One region of the Planktothrix mougeotii LEGE 06226 genome, then DNA from elsewhere that is predicted to be linked to it. Evidence: riboswitches for the same ligand, from Rfam matches in the RefSeq annotation. Region 1 holds a riboswitch; the other holds the start of a gene.

Region 1 (7,335 bases):
TCTTACCTGTTTTGGTGGGTTTATTTGTCACCAGTCGCCTGCAAATTAGGGGAGCTACGGCTTTGCTAGTAAATTTGACCCTGGCAGCTTTGACTCGTCAGGTAGTAGTGCAACTGAAAAAACAAGCTCACCCAACAACCTCTGTGGCTGCTGGGGTGAATCAACAGTCGGCTAGTGCAGATGACCATACTACGGAAGACTATACAATCATTCATTCCACACCGGGGCGATTGCGGTTACGAATTCCTCGATTAGTGAATGATGTCCTCTATGCTAAACAGTTGGAAAAATTGTTGATAGCCGATGAAGGGGTGATTAGAGTTCGACTGAATCGGGCCGCCGCCTCATTGGTAATTCAGTATGACGGAGCCGGGGTTTCAGAATTAGAGTTGGGAATGCGCTTGCTGCAAATTCTCGATCGCGCAGAACGCCATTTTCAACCTCAGCCCACCGACAAAGATACAGAAGCGACATAATGGCAAATTTGACACCACCCGCCTATCGCATCATTCACCAAACCCAAGGGCGAGTCCGGTTGGGGATTCCTTGGCTGGGACAGCATCCTGACAATGCTAAAAAACTACAAGGGATTCTCGAAAATACGGATTATATTACCCATGTTCGCATTAATCGAACAGCGCGATCGCTGATTATTCACTATCAACCTGGGTACTCGATGGTCGCCCAGCTATCGCACCTGTTATCTAAGTGCTTATCCGATCAGGCAACGTCATCGACCACCCATCCGACCACTCTAACATCTAAACTTCAAAACTCCGAGGAAGGGGAGTGGTCGAGTTTGCAACTACCTGTAACAGCAGCATTGCTGGCATTTTTATGTCGGTTTCCCCGATTCGCCATTCTGCGTCCTTTGGCGGTTTTGACGCTCTTGGCTGCGGCCTTTCCGGTAGCTCAACGAGCCTTTCACAGCTTAATGGGACAACGCCGATTAAATATTGATTGCCTGGATTTGCTGGCATTGAGTTTGAGTGGTTGGCAAGGCAAATTATTAACACCAGCTATGGTGATTGTTTTACACGAGTTTGGGGATGTGATTCGGGAGCAAACGGCTCGCTCAACGGAAGTCCGAACGACGAATTTAATGGATGCGATCGGACATTTTGCTTGGGTGAAATATGGCGATCGCGCTCCGCAACAGATACCCAGCGATCGCGTTCAGGTCGGAGATACCGTCGTTGTCTATCCGGGGGAACAAATTCCCGTAGATGGAACGGTGCTACTAGGAGAGGCGATCGTTGATCAGCAAAGCTTGACAGGGGAAGCCATGCCTGTTGTCCGACAAGTGGGACAATCGGTGTGGGCCTCCACCCTCCTCCGTTCTGGGCAACTCTATCTGCGAGCCGATCGCGTGGGTAAGCAGACCCGCGCCGCAGCCAGCATTGAGTTATTGCAAAAGGCTCCGGTGCATGATACACGCATGGCTAACTATGCCGAAAAAGTCGCCGATCGCCTGATTCTGCCAGCCCTATTACTGGCTGCGATCGTGTTGCTGACCACCCGTGACCCGGCCAGAGCCGCCTCCATTCTCACGCTGGATTTTGTGACGGGTGTTCGCGTTTCTATTCCCACCGCTTTTTTGAGTGCCCTCAACCATACCACCCGTCATGGGGTTTTGGTTCGTAGTGGACGCACCCTGGAACAACTCGCGGAGGTGGATACGATTGTGTTTGACAAAACGGGAACGCTGACGCAGGGTGCGATCGCCATTACGGGGGTGAGAACGGTTGAGGAGGGTTTGCCCCCCGAAACGGTGCTGCAACTGGCGGCGGCGGCTGAACAACGACTGAACCATCCCCTAGCTGAAGCCATCGTCCAGTATGCCCAGCAGCAAAATTTGGAGATTCCCGCCCGGGGGGAATGGTCTTATGAGGTAGGTTTGGGGATACGCGCACAAATCAACGGACACAATGCGATCGTGGGGAGTGAGCGGTTCCTGCAACAAGAAGAGGTGGACTGGGGTAATTGGATGCCGACGGATGTGGAGCGATTACAATCTTTAATTTATGTGGCTTGCGATCACCGCTTTCTGGGGGTGATCCAATATACCGATCCCCTCCGTCCCGAAAGTCGCCACCTGGTTCAAACCCTTCAACGGGATTATGGGATTGAGTTGCATTTACTCACGGGCGACCAAACCCAACGGGCTGAACAAGTGGCCCAAGACCTTGGCATTCCTGCCACCAGAGTCTACGCGGAAGCCTTCCCTGAACAGAAAGCTATGATTGTGCGTGACTTGCATCGGGCAGGACGTACCGTTGCTTTTGTGGGCGATGGCTTGAATGATTCGGTAGCCCTAGCCTACGCAGATGTCTCTGTGTCCTTTGAGCAGGGGTCGGAGATTGCGCGGGAGACGGCAGACGTGGTGTTGATGAACAACAACCTGCTGGATTTGCTTGAGGTGATCTCGATCTCCCGTCAAACCCGTGATTTAATCGAACAAAATACCACCCTTGTCGTTGTTCCTAACCTGATTGCTCTAGGGCTGGCTTCTACGGTTGGACTTAATCCTTTGGTAGCAACCGCGATTCATAATGGCTCCGCGATCGTTGCTGGCGTGAACAGTTTGCGCCCCCTCCTCCAACATCAGATTGAACAACAGGGTGGGTGAAGGGGGAAAACGTTAAGGTTTGTCATAGTCCTCTTACTACCTTAGTCACTTCCACGACCACCGCTCCCCTTAATGGGGTAATTATTGCAAATAGTTCCTATTAAGCTGAAAAATTTGATAGACTAAATCTCAAATAGTTTTATCCTCTCCCAATTACATAATGTCTCTGATTCATCTGGAAAAATCAATTCTCTCCTTCCATCTCAAAGAGATATTGGAAGATGGACAGGTCAACCACCCCCTAACCTGGCTGGGGCTGGGTGTGCTGATTTTCGGGCCCAAGTTACTACCGACTTTTGTTAAAGGATCTCAGCCTGTTAACCCAAAATTGGTTAACCAGACAAAATCCACATCGGGGTACACCCAAATTTCCCTATCCCAATGGATTGCGGTCGCCAGAAAGCGAGAATTAGAAGCTCATAAGCAAAAAGGATCGAGGGGTCAAGAAATGTAAATTATCTTTTCCCCTTTCCACTCTTGATTATCCGATTAACTCTCGGTCAAGATTACTTTTCGCGATCGGTAATGCAGATTGGGGGAGTTCTATTTGTTTGGCTTCAGCTAATGCTTCGGCTCTAGCTTCGGCGGCGATATCTGCTAGAACTTCTCCCGTTTCCGCCAGCGCACTTTTTGTTTTTTCAAACAGAGTGATACCTGATTTAATTGTTGCTTTCAGAACGGGTCTAACCAAGGGTAGAATCACGGGAGCAACAGCTATGGCTGCGACTCCAACTGCGATCGCCTTAGCGTTTTGATGGGCTGCTAGTTGAGCAACTCGTGCTCTCAAGCCCATATTTTGCTGATTCATCTCTAGCATAATTCGTCCCTTTTCAAAACCTAAATATGATGCTTAACTATTTCCTTATTATAGCGCTTTCGCAGTTATATTTGCACTTATTGTGTCAGTTTATTGGTAAAGTGAAGGTTGTCCGAATTGTTTCTCTGTGCTTCTATGATCATAACCTAATGGAATTTGAAACCGTCAGATTTTGAAATGCTTGTTATTGCTGAAAAATAATTGAGTAACTTGTTCTTTGGTATCAGTGTTTGGCAGAACAGAATCCTAAACTGTTTGATAGAAAATTACCTGCTGATCGCTTTTATCGAAAATGTTGATATTGCATCAAACGCGATCGCAATTCTGCAATCGTTTTTGGGGGAGATTCGCTCGATCGTAATGCGATCGGCAGTGCATTCCAAATTTCCCATAAAGTAGGCATTCCCAATTCTAACTGTTCCAACAACGTAACATTACTAAACACTTGATCGGCCCGATCGGATACCAGCGCACGCCCTTCATGCAGTACGATCGCCCAATCTGCCCAACCATAAGCTAGATCCAGATCGTGAGTTGCCATCACAATTGTAGTTCCATTACCATGAATTCGGTCTAATTCCTGCATTAAATGGCGAGTTTGCAACCGATCTAAATAAGCTGTCGGTTCATCAAGTAATAATAATTGCGGTTGTAATGCCATTACCCCAGCTAAAGCGACCCTTCTTTTTTGTCCCAAACTAAGATAATGCAACGGTCGATCGGCTAACTCTTGTAAGTTAAAATCAATCAAAGTTTGATGCAATCTTGCCGCTATTTCTGCCTGCGATAGTGGCAAATTACAAAGTCCGTAAGAAATATCTTCCGCTACAGTTGCCGCTACTAATTGTTGTTCGGGATCTTGAAATGCCAAGCCAATTCTTTGTCGCCATTCGTTGAGCGATCGCGCCTGATATTGCATCGGTTTACCTTGCCAAGAAATCACTCCCGCACTACATCTATATAACCCATCTGCTAATAATAATAACGTCGATTTACCACAACCATTATGCCCCAAAATAGCCGTCCTTTTCCCCGCCGGAATAGACAGAGTTAAGTTTTCAATAGCAGGTTTATTTGCACCTGGATAGGTGTAAAATACACTTTCAAATTGCAGTAGAGATGGGGTATTATCCAAGATAATCACCGAAATTTTAACTCGAAAATGACTAACCCAATACAACCTAGCAAAGATTCTATTGCATAGCGTTGGGAATAGTGATAAGATTGAGTAGAATAAACTTGAAACTGACCGTTAAAACCACGGGCCGTCAATCCCAGAGAAAATTGTTGATAGCGTTGTAGCGATCGCACTACTAACTGTCCTGCCAACAATGCTACACTTTGCATCCAGCGTTGGCGAGTACGATAACCGCCTCGTGCCTGTTGTGCCAGATGAAGTTGAGTTGCTACATCGAGAAATAAAAAGACAAATCGATACATTAAAAGTAATAGATCGAGCAATACGGGAGGAAAACGACATTGACGCAAAATAGATAATAACTCAGCAAAAGGAATCGTGAATAAAATAAACAGCAAACAAGAAAAACAAGCCAGCGATCGCATGACAATTTCCATCGCTTGCATCAATCCAGAATAACTCACAAACAAATACCAATTACCAATTACCAATCCACCTAAAGAATTATGCCCAATAGCTGTAATTTCATCGAGAGCGATGGCGTAGCCGCCGCCTTGCGGCATCGCATTTATTAACAAAGCTGGTAAGCTAGTCAGCAGAAAGATACTTACAACAGCCAAAACCCGCCCATATACTTTAATTGGAATGCGAGCATAGCCGATCGTCCACAGATTCAACCAAACAAAAATAGCCGCTTGGGTGAGAGGATGAGCGAGTAATGCGATCGCTAAAGTAGTTAACGCAAATAGCAGCTTTTGTAAAGGGGGTAATTGCTTGAGGTGATTGGTATAGGCATAAGCATCGAGATGATGGTGCATTGGTTATTGGTCATTGGTTTTTGTTTGTAGGTTAGGAAAAATTAGCTTATTTTGGTTGATTTTCCTTGGGTTCTTGTTGTTCTTGCCGACCACGATATAATCCGATCGCATAGCCAATTACTCCTGCTCCCAGTCCCGCTTGCAAAGCAAATAAAAGCGATTCAATTTCACCACTAGCAGGCTCAAAAATGGGAGTTGCCCAAGGTTTATAGTTAGGATTTACCTCTTGAATCGCCGCCTCTGCTACACCATCGGCTCCCCCAAACTCGGCTCCGCGAACTAGAATTAAGGGAGCGATCGCTAAAGCCATCACGCCCAATACCAGTAACCCATTATTCCAACTTTTGCGAGAAACTTGCATTTTTTAGACTCCTTCTTTAATCACATTTAACGCTTGCAACTCTTGGTGATTATAGGTAACAAGCCAGTTCCAAACCAGCACCGTCAGCAAACCTTCACTAAGAGCTAAAGGCACCTGAGTCAGAGCAAAAATACCCGCAAATTTAACAAATGCTGCCCCTATTCCTCCTACTTCTGCCGGAAATGCCAGCGCCAGTTGCGCCGAAGTCATCACGTAAGTGAGCAAATCTGCTACCGAAGCAGCCAGAAAAATAGCTAGAGTTTGTCTACCGCTTGCTTTCATCACCAGTTGATAGATGCCGTAGGCGACAAATGGGCCAACTACTGCCATTGAAACCGCGTTTGCGCCCAAAGTTGTTAAGCCGCCATGAGCTAATAGTAACGCCTGAAATAACAATACCAAAGCGCCCAAAACGGACATTACGGCTGGCCCAAATAGCACCGCACCCAATCCAGTCCCCGTAGGATGGGAACAACTCCCGGTGACAGAGGGAATTTTCAATGCAGATAGGACGAAAGTAAAAGCGCCTGCTAGTGCTAGAAGTAACTTAGTTTCGGGATGCTGACGGGTGATGCGCGTAATCGATCGCAAACCCCAAACAAAGAAAGGAATAAATACTACCCACCAGAATATTGCCCACTGTACGGGTAAAAATCCTTCCATAATGTGCATTGCCACCGCAGGAGTAGGCGAAGCAATTACTAGATAAAAACTCAGTCCTGCCATCATTATCAGGCGCAACCATTTAAGCTGTTTCATTTTTTGTTCAGTCAATCAAATAAATCTAAATCATCTTTCATTTGGCAGTGGAACAGGCAACATGATCTGTTATCTTGTTATCTGAGGTGATGAAACAAGGTTCAAATCTATCCAGACTATTTACGGGCGCGTTAATTTCGGCAACTACCAAACAAGAGTCCGAATTTAATATAACGATCCCCGATCGCAATTAAGCCAAAGTATCAAAACTGAATCAAGGCAATAGCTTGACAACCAATGATGTATTTTGAATCGAAAAAAGCTTGTTTTAGACACGATCTGTACCTCGCAGATGTTGATATAAATAAACACTAATCGGCGGGCATCCTGACTCAGAGACAGCAAAATCTCTTCACAGTTGCGGGACAGCGCCGGATTTGCACCGAACTTTCCCCCTTTCCTCCAACGGCTGCTCCCCGTTGGAACCGATCGCTTTTAGATACTAACACGCTGAGAGACTTTTGAAAAGTCTCAAGCGCAAAAAATCTTGCTTCTCAAGCCAAAAACATCACTCATCTCTGTATAATTTAATTCTTCTTCTTTTTTACTCCCTAATCCTTTTTTGCAAATGGCTAACACAGGTTATACCCTTCCGGTTTTTGCCGTTGCTTCTGCTAAAGCGGCATTTTTACACTTACAAAAACCCCTTGAGATGATCTCAGAAGTATCTCTTAATTTGCTACCGGATCGCGCCACAATTCCGGTACAACAAGTTGCTAATATTGATGCCAATAGTGCTTTAGCAATTACTCTTAGTGACCCCGGAGATAATTTAGATTTAACGCGCAATACCCCAATTTGGGCTTATGTGAA
Region 2 (7,335 bases), on a different contig from region 1:
CAACCGATTCAAACCCATCCGGTGAATGAGTTTAGCTTTTTATATTCCGCAGCCCAGCAAGATCGGTATTTAGCCAGTCGCCGGAATTTATTAGGCCATGAACAAGTCTTAGAACTGGTGATGCAACAGGGTTATAGAAGCATTTTACCTTTGCAATTTGGATTAGTGATTCAAGATTGGGAAACTGTAGAAACGCAGTTAATTCTTCCCTATCAAGAACGGTTAAAACAATTGTTTCATAAATTAGAGGGAAAACGGGAAGTCGGAGTTAAAATTTTTTGGGAAGAACCAGAAGAATTAAATCGTTTAATGATAGAAAACCAAGGATTAAGAGAAAAGCGCGATCGCTTAGAAGGTAAACCGCTTAGTATGGATGAAGTCATTCAGATTGGTCAAGAAATTGAACAGGCGATGCAAGATCGCCAACAGGGAATTATTGAGAAATTTCAACACACCTTAAACCCCTTAGCAGAAGAAATTGTTGAGAATGAAACCTTAACTAATACGATGATCTATAATGCCGCTTATTTAATTCCTTGGGATACGGAACCTAAATTTAGTGATAAAATTGAAGAACTTGATCACTATTTTAAGAACCGCTTACGAATTCGCTATAATAATTTTACAGCCCCCTTTAATTTTGCCCAACTCAATCCTTAATCGGAGGTGTTATGGTCTTACGATTATTATTATCTCCAATAACAGCACCCTTTGGGGGGGTAATCTGGATCGGCGAACAACTCCTAGAACGGGCTGAAGCCGAACTAGACGATAAAGAAAACTTAAGTAAACGATTATTAGCCCTTCAGTTAGCTTTTGATATGGGAGATATTTCTGAGGAAGAGTTTGAAGTCCAAGAAGAAGAATTATTATTGCAAATTCAAGCCTTAGAAGATGAAAACACAGTTTCAAAAGATTAAACCCCTTCCCGAAACGGTTTAATTCTGTTTTCTGTGTGTTTCGCTGTACCCAAAACTCTATAGTAATCCGTGTAGGATTTGTCAACGATGTAGGGGTAGTGTCCCCATGCCTACCCCAATCTACGGGCAACTACTGAGGGTTGCCCCTACAAAGATATCGGGTAGGTTGTAATCATTTACAACGGACATAAAACAGCCAAAAGTATTATTCATGTTCCCTAATCCCTATTCGTAATTCGTAATTCGTAATTCGTAATTCGTAATTCGTAATTCGTAATTCCCTATTGACAACGCTTGCTTGTACGAGTCAACGGCCAACTCCATGTTAATCTTAGTTTTTGTATTGCAGACACTCAACACACAAGCGCACAAACGATCATGTCGGACACTCCATCGTCTCAACTTTCAGAACAACCAACCCCAGAAGCCAACGCCAATGAAATAGCGACTTCTGATCGCAGTGCTAAAACCCGCCAACTCTTAGGAATGAAAGGGGCAGCACCGGGAGAAACCTCCATTTGGAAAATTCGCCTACAGTTGATGAAACCGATCACCTGGATTCCCTTAATCTGGGGGGTGGTCTGTGGTGCTGCTTCATCAGGACATTTTTCTTGGTCACTGGAAGATGTGTTAAAAGTGGCGACTTGTATGTTAATGTCCGGGCCATTAATGACCGGGTATACCCAGACTCTCAATGATTTTTATGATCGCGAACTCGATGCCATTAATGAACCTTATCGTCCCATCCCTTCTGGGGCGATTTCCATTCCCCAAGTTGTCACCCAAATTTTACTGCTATTAGGGTTAGGAATAGGCATTTCCTACCTGTTAGATACTTGGGCGGGACATGAATTCCCCATCGTTACTGTTTTATGTCTTGGGGGAGCCTTTGTGTCCTATATTTACTCCGCACCCCCTCTGAAGCTGAAAAAAAATGGCTGGTTAGGAAATTATGCCCTAGGAGCGAGTTATATTGCCTTACCTTGGTGGGCGGGTCATGCCTTATTTGGAGAACTGACCCCAACGATTATGATTTTAACTTTGTTTTATAGTTTAGCTGGGCTAGGAATTGCCATTGTTAATGACTTTAAGAGTGTCGAAGGCGATCGCCAATTGGGGTTACAATCCCTTCCAGTGATGTTTGGGATTACAACCGCCGCCTGGATTTGTGTTTTGATGATTGATATCTTCCAAGCGGGGATGGCCGTTTATTTGGTCAGTATCAAGCAAAATCTCTATGCTACCGTTCTCTTGCTGCTGGTCATTCCTCAAATTACCTTCCAAGATATGTATTTTCTACGCAATCCTGTAGAAAATGATGTTAAATATCAAGCAAGTGCCCAACCGTTCCTGGTATTAGGAATGTTAGTTGTGGGTTTAGCGCTGGGTCATGCGGTTTAGGGAGTTTCCCACTTCCAGCAAAACCGCAGTTTCCCAACCCTCCTGAAAACTGGGATCAAGAAAAAAACCTTGATTTTCAGTGAGATCAGGCTTCGACAGCCAACTGTAGAGGCAAGCAAAACTTGCCTTCTGCACTGTTAAAATTCACTGTCGAATGATTACCAAAACCACCGATTTGTCCGAACCAATGGAAGAATCTCAATTACCATCCCGACCTAAGACGGACTCAACTCCATCCGAAACCGAATGGGAGACTAACCCCAGTAACGTTTCAACCCAACCCGTTTTGATATCATCCCCGATGACAACAGAACCTGAAATTGATGAAACTACCCCTGAATCGGTTTCAGAGTCTAATTCCCCGGAGGTCGCTTGGCATCATCGCGCCTTGAAGCGGTTAAATTCAGAATGGGTGAAACTGCGTCACAAGCTAACATCCCCCAACGCTGAAGGGAAACTGTGGTATCGTCGTCCGAGTGTCTGGATTGGAGTGGGCGTCATTAGTGTTGGCGGTGGTGCGTTGGGTTATGGAGCTTGGCAATGGTATCAAATTGATCAAAGCTTACCCCCAGTTTCGGTAAATACAATGGCATCCTTTAGCCGGGATGGCACCATTACCATTAAAGCCGCCAATAGTGATATTTTAATGCAAACCGGGCCAGCAACACGGGAAAAACTGCGACTCAAACAAATTCCCGAAAAACTGGTACAAGCTTTTATTTCTACGGAAGATGTTCGTTTTTATGACCATGATGGGGTGGACTATCAAGGAATTGTTCGCGCCATTGGATCTAATGTCTTAGCGGGGGGAGTGGTTGAAGGCGGAAGTACCATCACCCAACAGTTAGCCAGAATTGTATATTTGAATCAAGAACATAGCCTCACCCGTAAACTGAAAGAGGCAATGGTGTCTTGGAAAATTGAAGATCAAATGAGTAAGGAAGATATCCTAGAACGCTATCTCAATTTAGTGTATTTGGGTTCAGGTGCTTATGGGGTGGCGGACGCGGCTTATGTTTATTTTAGTAAATCCGTGAATGAATTAACGTTGTCGGAAATGGCAATGTTAGCGGGTTTACCTCCCGCACCGAGTCAATATTCTCCCTTAGAAAATCCAGAGGCGGCGACGAAACGACGCAATATTGTTCTCCAACGAATGCAGGATGCTAAGGTGATCACGGCCACTGAAGCGCAAGCCGCGATGCAAGAAGCGCTGAATCTTAAACCTAGTCAACCTAAACGGTTATTAGTTAAAGCGCCTTATTTTTCGAGTTATGTTCTGAAAGAACTCCCCCAACATATATCAAAAGACGCGATGGCAGCAGGGGGATTAACGGTTGAAACCAGTTTAGATTTAAAATGGCAAGAAGCCGCAGAAAAAACCGTTAAAGATGCGGTAGAACTTGATGGTGCTGGAGCTAATTTTGGTCAAGCTGCGTTAGTTTCTATTGAACCCAAAACCGGAGAAGTTAAGGCAATGGTGGGGGGATATCAATATAAAGAAAGTGAATTTAATCGGGTTACTCAAGCGCAGCGACAACCGGGATCAACCTTTAAAGGATTAGTTTATGCCGCAGCAATTGGGGCGGGTTTTTCCCCTTATGATAGTTATTTGGATGAACCTTATAAAGTTGATGGTTATCGTCCTCGAAATTATGGCAATAAACATTATGGCTGGATGTCGATGTCTGATGCCTTAAGCCGTTCGATTAATGTAATTGCGGTTAAAGTATTAGTGGATGTGGGGTTTGAACCTGCCATAAAATTGGCAAAAGATATGGGCATTAAATCTCCTTTAAAACCGACTTATGCCATGGCTTTAGGTGCTTATGAAGTCAATTTATTAGAATTAACCAATGCTTATGGAACTTTAGCTGATGAAGGCAATTATATTCCGGCTCATGGGATTCGGCGAGTTTTAGATCAACAGGGAAATATCATTTATCAAGCTAAATTTAAACCTAAACAAGTTTTAGATAAAAATAGTGCTGCGATTACAACTTGGATGTTAGAAGGAGTTGTTAATGGGGGAACTGGAAGCGCGGCAGCCTTACCTAACCGAGATGTTGCAGGTAAAACGGGAACCTCTGAAGAAGCGAGAGATTTATGGTTTATTGGCTATATTCCTCAAGCTGTAACCGGAATTTGGTTAGGAAATGATAATAATGATCCAACCTGGGGTGCTAGTAGTAGCGCGGCTTATAGTTGGGGGGAATTTATGGGAAAAGTTGTTGAGGGAATGCCTGTTGAAAAGTTCCCAGAACTGCCTGAATTAGAAGGACGAAAAGGCAGTATTAAAGCGAAACCTCATGAACCCAATAGCATAGAAACGGGAACTAAAGTTGCTATTGAAGATGGTGATCCGGCTCAAGCTGGAAGTGGGGATGGGAGTTATGCTAGTAATTCAGAGAATTACGATAGTGGTTATTCAGAAAGTGGTTCCTATAGTGATAGCAACGGCTATTCCTCTGATGGATATTATGATAACTCCTCTTCTGGGGGCTATTCTTCTGAGGGTTATTCTTCCGATGGTTATTCTTCCGATGGTTATTATGATGGAGGATATTCGGAAGGTTCCAACAATTACTAAACAGCTAAATTTGATTAAACGCGCTAAAATTCAGTTATGTTTGATTGCGATCGCCGGGTTTAAGGAGACTGTTCGATTATGGATGAACTCAAACCAATTTTACAAGAATTAACTCATGAACCCATTGCATTTTTAGGGGGGTTTTTCTCAGGTTTATTAAAATTAAACCTGAATGATGATCCCGTTAAAACTTGGCTAGAGAAACAAGGAGGAACTTCTGTATCTAGCCCCTCTGATTCTAAAAATAATAACGGAAATTCTGGCGGCCCTCAATCGATCACGATTGATTAATCAGTTATCAGTTATCAGTGTAGAGACGCGCCATGGCGCGTCTCTACCAGTTATCAGTTATCAGTTATCAAGATGCAATGAGTTTTCTGGCAAGGGTTAATAGCCAGGAATATTAGCGTGCGAAGCGCATTTTTCGCCTGCACAAAAAAACCATCAACCTTTATCGCATCTTTTTGCTTTTTGGGGTAAAATAGAATAAATACTTAATCATTCACGGTAATCGGGTAGGGAAACTTCGGTGAAAGTCCGAGGCTGTGCGGCAACTGTGAGTTAGGTTATTTCTAACAAGCCAGAATGCCTACCGATCACTTGGCTCTATACCTGCCTCACACGGGGAAGGAGATTTAAACTTAACATGACTTATAACACAGAACTTTCCATTAAACCCTCAAACTCGACATTTCCAGCCTTACCTCTACAGCGTCCGTTATTACTCATTGGTCATGGAACCCGTGATACAGATGGACGGGAAACCTTTTTAGAATTTGCTCAAGCCTATCAACAATTAGATCACTCTCGCCCGGTGGTTCCTTGTTTTTTAGAATTAACAGGGCCTACCATTCAAGAAGGAATTGATCGCTGTATTGAACAAGGTTATACGGAATTATCCGCCTTACCTTTATTATTATTTGCAGCGCGACACAATAAATTTGATATTACCAATGAGTTAGATCGAGCCAAACAACGACATCCGCAATTAACCTTTCATTATGGCCGACATTTTGGCATTAGTCCCAATATTTTAGAATTATTGCGATCGCGTTTACATCAATTAGAACAGCCGGAATTAAACCCTTTAAACATTCCTAATTCCGAAACTGTATTATTATTTGTCGGACGAGGAGCAAGTGATCCTGATGCGAATGGAGATGTTTATAAACTGGCTCGAATTCTTTGGGAAGGAAGCGGATATTTAACCGTTGAAACCTGTTTTATTGGCATTACTCATCCCCGTTTAGAAGAAGGATTTCGTCGTGCTCGACTCTATCAACCCAAACGAATTATTGTCTTACCTTACTTCTTATTTACTGGGGTTTTAGTTAAAAAAATCTTTGATATAACAGCCCAACAACAGGAACAATATCCTGAAATTCAAATGACTTGTTTACCCGAAATGGGCATTCAACAGGAACTTTTACACCTCTTACGAGAACGGGAAATAGAAACCCAACTCGGAGAAGTTCAAATGAACTGTGAAATGTGCAAATTCCGGTTAGCTGCAATTTCAGGAAATCATCATCATCATGATCACAGTCATGATCATCATCACCACCATCATCATCATGATCATGACCATCCCCCAGTTGATCCCTATGCCAAATTAGAAGATTATCATCAACGTATTTGGAATACACCTTAATTGATTCTGTAGAAACCCAAACTTGGATTGAATTTGCTATCTTAGATGTAATTACATCAATACTGAAACAGATCAAGAACTTTATAGAAGTTATAATCAAGTCTTAGGGGGTGTTGTTAATAGGATTAACCGCCCCTCTTTTATCCCCGATCCCCCTACTTTCCCTGCCATCCTCTTCTATGGATTTACTGCGATCGCTTCCCATTGGACTATATTTAGAACAACCGATTACTTGGTTACATCGTTTAGATGCCAGGGTTAAGTTAGTGTGGTTGATGAGCTTTTTAGTCGCTCCGTTATTAGCTAACCCTTTATGGCGATTAGTATTAGTCGGGTTGTTAATTTTAATCACCTTATTGGCTCGAATTCCGTTACGAGTGTGGAAGCGACAAATGGGGTGGTTACTGATGTTTTGTGGGTTACTTTTTCTAGTCAGTTGTATTATGCCCGATGGTTTAGCCGTAGACCATCAACCTCGACTTCCTGAACAGGAATTAACCTTTGATTTATTGGCAAATAAACCAGAGCAACAACAAAAGAATCAAGCTTCTAACTCAAGCCTAACTTTACCTCAACCAACGTCCTATCGGTATGTGTTATTTGCTCAAGGGCCGTTTGAAATCACCCGTTATTCTGTAGACTTAGGAATCAGAACCAGTACCTTATTATTTACCCTTGTTTATAGTACAAATTTGTATTTGCTGACCACTGCTTCTGAAGAAATTGCAATGGCTTTAGAAAGTTTAATGGAGCCGTTACGAGGGTTAAAGTTA

The links. Region 1 has a riboswitch for cobalamin ahead of IQ236_RS07345 (energy-coupling factor ABC transporter permease). Riboswitches for the same ligand answer to the same signal wherever they lie in the genome.
Region 2: another riboswitch for cobalamin. It lies ahead of IQ236_RS26060 (sirohydrochlorin chelatase); the one in region 1 lies ahead of IQ236_RS07345 (energy-coupling factor ABC transporter permease).

The regions. Positions count from the first base shown of each region.
Region 1 is NZ_JADEWU010000011.1:34,570-41,904, forward strand. Features, by position in the region: gene IQ236_RS07310 (HMA2 domain-containing protein) at 1-476, shown strand, start outside; gene IQ236_RS07315 (heavy metal translocating P-type ATPase) at 476-2,629, shown strand; gene IQ236_RS07320 (hypothetical protein) at 2,790-3,083, shown strand; gene IQ236_RS07325 (DUF5132 domain-containing protein) at 3,111-3,446, opposite strand; gene IQ236_RS07330 (energy-coupling factor ABC transporter ATP-binding protein) at 3,730-4,590, opposite strand; gene cbiQ (cobalt ECF transporter T component CbiQ) at 4,587-5,402, opposite strand; gene IQ236_RS07340 (energy-coupling factor ABC transporter substrate-binding protein) at 5,449-5,763, opposite strand; gene IQ236_RS07345 (energy-coupling factor ABC transporter permease) at 5,767-6,489, opposite strand; cobalamin riboswitch at 6,823-6,967, opposite strand; gene cbiD (cobalt-precorrin-5B (C(1))-methyltransferase CbiD) at 7,091-7,335, shown strand, end outside.
Region 2 is NZ_JADEWU010000115.1:2,527-9,861, reverse strand. Features, by position in the region: gene gvpF (gas vesicle protein GvpF) at 1-660, shown strand, start outside; gene IQ236_RS26080 (gas vesicle protein GvpG) at 672-920, shown strand; gene chlG (chlorophyll synthase ChlG) at 1,299-2,321, shown strand; gene IQ236_RS26070 (transglycosylase domain-containing protein) at 2,476-4,911, shown strand; gene IQ236_RS26065 (hypothetical protein) at 4,990-5,202, shown strand; adenosylcobalamin-variant (AdoCbl-variant) riboswitch at 5,420-5,510, shown strand; gene IQ236_RS26060 (sirohydrochlorin chelatase) at 5,558-6,562, shown strand; gene IQ236_RS26055 (energy-coupling factor transporter transmembrane component T family protein) at 6,742-7,335, shown strand, end outside.